Regions from separate parts of the Brotonthovivens ammoniilytica genome, predicted to be linked through region 2. Evidence: predicted binding sites of a transcription regulator. Region 2 holds the regulator's gene; the other holds the start of a gene.
The links. Region 2 encodes HrcA, which represses chaperone genes, less so after heat shock. Its sites were predicted from a motif close to TGTTAGCACTCNNNNNNNNNGAGTGCTAACA; they were not measured.
Positions count from the first base shown of each region.

Region 1: groES (co-chaperone GroES) is a predicted target of HrcA. The motif match lies at 2,087-2,117, and genes of this name have one in related genera.

Region 1 covers NZ_JAOQJQ010000001.1:197,639-201,856, reverse strand. The annotation lists gene groL (chaperonin GroEL) at 75-1,700, opposite strand; gene groES (co-chaperone GroES) at 1,758-2,042, opposite strand; gene OCV88_RS00915 (Cof-type HAD-IIB family hydrolase) at 2,322-3,098, opposite strand; gene OCV88_RS00910 (CPBP family intramembrane glutamic endopeptidase) at 3,185-3,958, opposite strand; gene OCV88_RS00905 (HAD hydrolase-like protein) at 4,002-4,218, opposite strand, start outside.
Region 2 covers NZ_JAOQJQ010000007.1:36,859-41,076, reverse strand. The annotation lists gene hemW (radical SAM family heme chaperone HemW) at 1-1,019, shown strand, start outside; gene OCV88_RS13940 (HAD family hydrolase) at 1,021-1,662, shown strand; gene hrcA (heat-inducible transcriptional repressor HrcA) at 1,931-2,971, shown strand; gene grpE (nucleotide exchange factor GrpE) at 2,990-3,628, shown strand; gene dnaK (molecular chaperone DnaK) at 3,667-4,218, shown strand, end outside.

The DNA.
Region 1 (4,218 bases), on a different contig from region 2:
CCCCCTCATGAGAGTGAACTCTCTGATGGGGATTTCCCTTTCTTTTATTTTGTGCGTCGCTGGTTTTTTACCGATTACATCATGCCCATGCCTGGTGCTCCGCCTGCCGGCATTGGAGGTACTGGTTCTTTGATGTCTGCTACTACTGATTCTGTTGTTAATAAGGTAGATGCTACACTTGTTGCATTCTGTAATGCACTTCTTGTAACTTTTACCGGATCCAGGATACCCTGTTCTACCATGTCTACATATACTTCTTTTGCTGCGTCAAATCCAACGCCCGGTTCTGATTCACGCACTTTGTTGATAATCACTGCGCCTTCTAATCCTGCATTGGCTGTAATATAGTAAAGAGGTGATTCTAGTGCTTTTAAAATAACGTTAGCGCCTGTTTTTTCGTCGCCTTCTAATGTTTCTGCAAGTTTTGCTACTGCTTTCTGTGCATGGATATATGCAGAACCGCCGCCTGCGATGATTCCTTCTTCTACTGCTGCTCTTGTTGCTGCAAGTGCATCTTCCATACGGAGTTTGCTTTCTTTCATTTCTGCTTCTGTTGCTGCTCCCACACGGATAACTGCTACACCGCCTGCCAGTTTTGCAAGTCTTTCCTGTAATTTTTCACGGTCAAAATCAGATGTTGTCTCTTCAATCTGTCCTCTGATCTGAGCTATTCTTGCAGAGATGGAGTCTTTAGAACCTTCACCGTCTACGATAACAGTTGTTTCTTTCTGAACTTTTACGGATTTTGCACGTCCTAACATTTCAATAGTAGCTTCTTTTAATTCAAGACCTACTTCTTCGGAGATTACCTGACCGCCTGTTAAGATAGCGATATCCTGAAGCATTTCTTTTCTTCTGTCACCATAACCCGGAGCTTTTACGCCGACTACACTGAATGTTCCACGCAATTTGTTTACGATTAAGGTAGTAAGCGCTTCGCCTTCAATATCTTCTGCAATGATTAACAGTTTTTTGCCGGACTGTACAATCTGCTCTAATAATGGAAGAATCTCCTGAATGCTGCTGATTTTTTTATCTGTAATCAGAATATACGGATCATCTAATACTGCTTCCATTTTATCCATATCAGTTGCCATATATGCTGAAATATATCCGCGGTCAAACTGCATACCTTCTACAAGGTCAAGCTCTGTCTGCATTGTTTTGGATTCTTCAATTGTAATAACACCGTCATTGGAAACTTTTTCCATTGCATCTGCAACCATGTTTCCTACTTCTTCATCCCCTGCAGAAATTGCAGCTACTTTTGCAATGTGATTTTTTCCGTTTACTTTCTGGCTCATATCAGCGATTGCTGTAACAGCTGCTTCTGTGGCTTTTTTCATTCCTCTTCTCATTACGATTGGGTTTGCCCCTGCTGCCAGGTTTTTCATTCCTTCTTTAATCATAGCCTGTGCGAGAACAGTAGCTGTTGTTGTACCGTCGCCTGCTACATCATTTGTCTTTGTAGCTGCTTCTTTTACAAGCTGAGCTCCCATATTTTCAAAAGCGTCTTCCAGCTCGATTTCTTTTGCAATTGTAACACCATCATTTGTAATTAACGGAGCTCCAAAGGATTTATCCAGTACAACATTTCTTCCTTTTGGTCCCAATGTAACTCTGACTGTGTCTGCTAATTTATCAACGCCTGCTTCTAAAGCCGCTCTGGCTTCTGATCCATATTTTAATTCTTTTGCCATTTTATAGCCTCCTAATGAAATTTCAAAATATTATATTTGTATAAATTCAAACCTGGATTATTCAACGATTGCAAGGATATCGTTCTGTTTTACAATAATATACTCTTCACCATCTAATTTTACTTCATTTCCGGCATATTTGGAGTAAATTACTTTGTCGCCCTCTTTCACCTGCATTGTAACTTCTTTTCCGTCTACAACACCGCCGGGACCAACTGCCACTACTTCTGCTTCCTGGGGCTTTTCCTGTGAAGCGCTTGTAAGGATAATTCCTGATTTTGTAGTTTCCTCAGCCTCACACTGTTTTAATACAACTCTGTCACCTAAAGGTACTAATTTCATAATAATTCCTCCTTGATTCGAATTTGTCTCTCATCACTTCTGTTTATTAGCACTCACTTTTCACGAGTGCTAACCGTTGAACCTATAATAGTTTTTTTACCACTTTTGTGCAAACAGATTATATTCGGTTTTTTGGCATTTATTCTATTTATTTCTTTTATTTACTCTTTTAATCTCTTGTTTCCTCATTTTTTTATTTTTCTATGCAAAAATAACCTCCGGGCCTGTACAAACAGCAGACTCTCTTTCCAGTCTATGCAGCAATCTTTCTTTTTAGTACTAAATCAGCCCAAAATGTTCCAGGGCATGATAAATCCCGTCCTGATGAATATCATCTGTAATGTAATCTGCCGCTTCTTTTGCAGCCTCTGTACCATTTCCCATGGCAATCCCGCAGGCTGCATATTCCAGCATATCTCTGTCATTAATGCTGTCGCCAAATGCAACGGTATCATCCCGTGAAATACCAAGGGCTTCACAAACCTTCTGAATACCCTTTGCTTTGGAAAAACCCTTTGGAACAAGCTCCATCACCCATTTCCCATGACACAGCATTTGATAATCATCCTTCAAAAGATGCTCTGCCCGCTCAACATCCGCTCCCGGAATCATAACGGTAAGCTTGCTGGCCCTCCACTGATCTTCATTCCCGGTGAGAGGTTTTACAAACTCCCCAAGGGTCTCCTGAATATATCGTCCATAGGGATTGGCAGCAACTTCAGGATCCATAAACATATACGTCTCCCCCTCCATCAAAATGGGCATTCTGCATTCTTTTAAAATCCTCACGGTTTTTATCAGCGTCTCTTTTTCAATTTCATGGCAGAACAGACGCTCCCCCCGATATACAATCTGGGTGCCGCATCCACCTAGAATACCGTCAAACCCCAGGCCAAGCAGCTTCTCATCTCTGATCAAAGCTTTCGTTCTCCCACTGCATAAAAAAGACAGATGCCCCTTTTCCCGAAGTCTTAACACCGCCTCTTTTGTGCTTTCAGGTATCCGGTTTTCCCTGTCCCACAGCGTTCCGTCTATATCAAAAAATATCGCTGCCATTCTCATTCCCTCACTTTCTTTTGTTAACCATTCTTTTATCTATCTTTTTATCACACTTCTTGTCTGATAAAGTGATTTTAAAGTATTCAAACTGTTTTCCTGCTTTTTAAATATTTTTTTAACTGCTTCCATAAAAGCAGAAGGCAGATAGCTGCAGATGCCGATGAAATCAGGATCATAGCCGTATTCTCACTGCCATAATACCTGTACAGCCCCGTAAGATGCAGTACAACACTGATTGTATTCACCAGAGCATGGGCAAGGACCGCCATCAAAAGCTTTCCGGTCCGATGATATAAAAATGCAAATAAAAGTCCCAAAATACCGGCGTAAAATCCCTGAAGAGGATTCATATGCAGCAGCCCAAACACAAATGCCGATAAAAATACCCCCGGCCAGAACCCTGCAATTTTTTTCAGCCCCTGAAAAACAACACCTCTGTATAAAAATTCCTCCGCCGCAGGTCCTGTGATACAGGCCGCAAGTACAATAAAAACCGGCCGGTCTGAATACATCAGCGTCTCTGTACTCTGCCAGGAGGGAAACAGCTCCTGAAGGAACGATACCGACAGAAAATCATTCAGCACAACAGATGCGCAGACACAAATCACAATCCAGATCAGTGCCTCTCCTGTTCCCGGCGCCGCCTTTTGTTTAAAAAAAGAAAACATTCCCCGCCGGTAACATACCAGAAGCACCGCCAGACCTAAAACATTAGCCCCGGTCTGAGCAAGCATGGCATGTTCGCTGCCTGTGCCAGGGCCCAGCTGGGTAACAGCGGTATAAACTCCGGTTGTAACCAGGGCATAGCATAGTATGCTGATAAACATTCCTTTTACAATTGTAAATTTATCCTTCATCTGCATGATCTCCATTCAGATTTTTCATTTTAGAAGCAATCTGTTAGTTTTTATTTATATATCCTTCTGCCTCTTCAATGGAATCAAATACTGCTGCCGGTTCATATTCACAGAAATCCTGTCTGCTTCCAAATCCATAAGTAATTCCAATACAGGCAATTCCGGCCAGCCGGGCCCCCTGGGCATCATATTTTGTATCTCCAATCAAAACTACCCGGGAACGATCGTTCAAAGACATTCTGCGAAATGCCTCCTCTAAA
Region 2 (4,218 bases):
CCGGGAAATATAAAGACAGAAAGGTATGTTCTGTCTTTTTTGGAGGCGGAACGCCGTCGATTCTTCCCACGGGAGATATCAGAGGAATCCTGGATTGTCTGAGAGAAAATTTTTTTCTGGACCGGGAAGCTGAGATAACGGTTGAGTGTAATCCGGGAACCCTGGATGCCGGGAAACTGAAAAGTTATAAACATGCAGGGGTAAACCGGCTGAGCATGGGACTGCAGTCAGCTGAAAATAAGGAGCTGAAGCTCCTTGGAAGAATCCATACGTATGAAGATTTTCTGGAAAGTTTTGACTGTGCAAGAAAATGCGGATTTCATAATATTAATGTAGATCTTATGTCGGCCCTTCCAAGGCAGACATTGCAAAGCTGGGAGCGGACTCTTAAAAAAGTGGTTTCTTTAAAACCGGAGCATATTTCCGCTTACAGTCTGATCATTGAGGAAGGTACGCCATTTTATAAAATATATGGCTATGATGATGAGACCAGACAAAAGGGCGGACAGCCTTTGTTTCTGCCCACAGAAGAAGAGGAGCGGGAAATGTACCGTTTTACAAGAGAATTTTTGGCTGAGAAGGGATATGAACGGTATGAAATATCCAATTATGCCAAACCCGGCAGACAGTGTATCCATAATATAGGATACTGGAACCGGACAGATTACCTAGGCCTTGGAATCGGTGCATCTTCTCTGATTGATAACTGCAGGTTTGCCAATGAGGGCAGTCTTTCTTCCTATTTAGATGGCACCATTGGGGAAGAGGAACCTCAGAAACTGACCAAACAGGAACAGATGGAAGAATTTATGTTTCTGGGGCTGCGTTTGATGCAGGGAGTTTCCGGGGCGGATTTTTTGAAACATTTTTCCGTCAGCCTTAAAAATGTTTATGGTGAAGTGCTTCAAAAGCTTGAGGGAGAGCGGCTGCTAGAAGAGCACCAGGGAATGATTCGTCTTACGGAACAGGGAATTGATATCAGCAACTATGTATTTTCACAGTTTTTAATGGAAGAGTAATATGATAAAAGCAGTATTATTTGATATGGACGGTGTGGTGCTGGATACGGAAAAACTGTATACCAGGTTTTGGAATGTGGCTATTGAGGAATGCGGGTATTCGGTGACCTTAGAACAGCTGCTGCATTTAAGGAGTCTGGGGATAGAATATGCCCCTGCTTATTTTAAAGAGATTCTAGGAACTGATAAGGACGCTGAAAAAATCCGGATGGTCCGCAGGAAGAGAATGAAGGAATATACAGATAAATATGGAATAGAAGCAAAGCCCGGCGTTGGTGAAACTGTCAGCCGGCTGAACAAAATGGGAATAAAAACAGCAATTGCCACTGCCAGTGACAAAACCCGGGCGGAAGAATTTTTAAAGCAGACAGGGGTATATTCGCTGTTTGACCGGATTTTGACTACTTCTATGGTAAAGCATGGGAAACCCCAGCCGGATATTTATCTGTCAGCCTGTGAACAGCTTGGGATTGCTCCAGAGGAGGCCATGGCTGTGGAGGATTCGGATAACGGAGCGCTATCTGCCATTCGGGCAGGATGCAGAACTGTCGTTGTTGTAGATCTGGCTTTGCCCAAAGAAGAGATTGTACCAATGCTGTATGGTGTTGCCCAGACACTGCCTGAAATTTTAAATTATTTATAGTATATTAATAGGAACAGGAATCCGAAAAAGCCGGGTTCTTGTTTTATTATAGGAAAGTTTCCAAACTTCCTGACAGCATAAGCATACACTTTGGGTGGCGGCGGGTACTGGTGCAAAGTGCAGTCGTCTATCGTATAGTTAAATCACTGAGAAAATTTTAAAACTTTAAAAAATAGTGTTGACAATGCTATTTGTTGGTGCTACATTATGTACAGAACATATTAGCACTCTAATTTAATGAGTGCTAACAAGAACAGGGAGGTCCGGAATGAATGAATTGGATGAAAGAAAAACAAAAATTTTGAATGCAATTATCCGGACATATCTGCAGACCGGGGAGCCGGTTGGGTCTAGAACCATTTCAAAATATTCGGATCTGAGTTTGAGTTCAGCTACCATTCGAAATGAAATGTCTGATTTAGAAGAGTTAGGATACATTGTACAGCCCCACACATCTGCCGGCAGGGTTCCCTCTGACAAAGGTTATCGTTTTTATGTAGATAATCTGATGCTGGAAAAGGAGCGGGAAGTTACAGAGATGAAAGCCTTTGTGATTGAGCGCACCGAGAAGATGGAGCAGGTGTTGAAGCAGGTGGCCAAAATGCTGGCGGCAAATACTAATTATGCCACAATGATTTCTGCGCCTCAGGTTCACAGTGGAAAAGTGAAATTTATCCAGCTTTCAGCTGTGGATGAGACACAGGTTCTAGCGGTGATTGTTCTTGACAATAATATTGTGAAAAACCGGATGATTCAGATAGATGAGCTCCTTGATAACGAGGCGATGTTAAAGCTGAATATTTTATTAAACAGCAGCTTGAACGGTCTGATGCTGGAACAGATTAATCTGGCTACGATTTCCAGATTAAAAGAACAGGCCGGCATCCACAGCCATATCGTCAATGATATTCTGGACGCAGTGGCTGAGGCCATACGGGAGGATGAGGAGCTAGAAGTATATACCAGCGGAGCAACCAACATCTTTAAGTATCCGGAGTTAAGCGATTCTCAGAAGGCAAGCGAGCTGATTTCCGCATTTGAGGAAAAACAGGAACTGAAAGATTTCCTTGCGGAAACGATGTCAGGTGAGGAAAATACAGGGATACAGATATATATTGGAAATGAAAGCCCCATTCAGAAAATGCGTGACTGCAGTGTAGTTACCGCTACCTATGAATTGGGAGAAGGAATCCAGGGAACCATCGGTATTGTAGGACCGAAGCGGATGGATTATGAGAATGTGGTAGATAATCTAAAAACTCTGAAAGTTCAGCTGGATGAAATGTTTAAAAAATCGAAGGATGAGTAGACGGAAAGGAGAAGTCCGATGGCAATGAATGAACAGAATCTGGAAACAGAGGAAGTAAAAGACAACATGCAGGAAGAAGCTGCCGGCTGTGAGACAAAAGAAGAAGCGTGTGCACAGGCCGATACACAAGATGCAGCACAGGAAGCTGTGAAAGAAGAGGAAACAGAACAAGGGGATAAAAAAGAAAGAAAATTCCGTAAAGATAAAAAAGAAAAAAAGGATAAAAAAGATCTTCAGATTGAAGAACTTACAGATAAAGTGAAGCGTCAGATGGCAGAGTTTGATAACTTCCGTAAAAGAACAGAAAAAGAAAAATCCCAGATGTTTGAGACCGGTGCCAGAAATATCATTGAAAAGATTCTGCCGGTTGTAGATAACTTTGAAAGAGGTCTTGCTGCTGTACCGGAGGAAGAAAAAGAGAATCCATTTATAGATGGTATGGAAAAGATTTACAAACAGATGATGACGGTTTTAGAAGAAGCCGGGGTCTCAGTGATTGAGACAGAGGGAAAAGAATTTGATCCGAATCTTCACAATGCGGTAATGCATATTGATGATGAAAACTTCGGTGAAAATATAATTGCTGAAGAATTCCAGAAAGGTTATATGTATCGGGATTCTGTCGTAAGACACAGCATGGTTAAGGTTGCCAACTAATTTAAAGATAGAATTGATTGAAACAGGAGGAATTTATTATGAGTAAAATCATTGGTATTGACTTAGGAACAACAAACAGCTGCGTAGCAGTTATGGAAGGCGGTAAACCGGTAGTTATCGCAAATACAGAAGGTGCAAGAACAACACCATCCGTAGTAGCATTTACAAAAACAGGTGAAAGACTGGTAGGTGAGCCGGCAAAACGTCAGGCTGTAACAAACGCAGAGAAAACAATCTCATCCATCAAAAGAGAGATGGGTACAGATTACAAAAAAGAGATTGAAGGAAAGAAGTATTCTCCTCAGGAAATCTCTGCAATGATTCTTCAGAAATTAAAAGCAGATGCAGAGAATTATCTTGGAGAAAAAGTATCAGAGGCAGTTATTACTGTTCCTGCATATTTTAACGATGCTCAGCGTCAGGCTACAAAAGACGCAGGTAAAATTGCCGGACTGGAAGTAAAACGTATTATCAACGAGCCTACAGCAGCAGCCCTTGCATATGGACTGGACAATGAAAAAGAACAGAAAATCATGGTTTATGACTTAGGCGGCGGTACCTTCGATGTTTCTATTATTGAAATCGGCGAG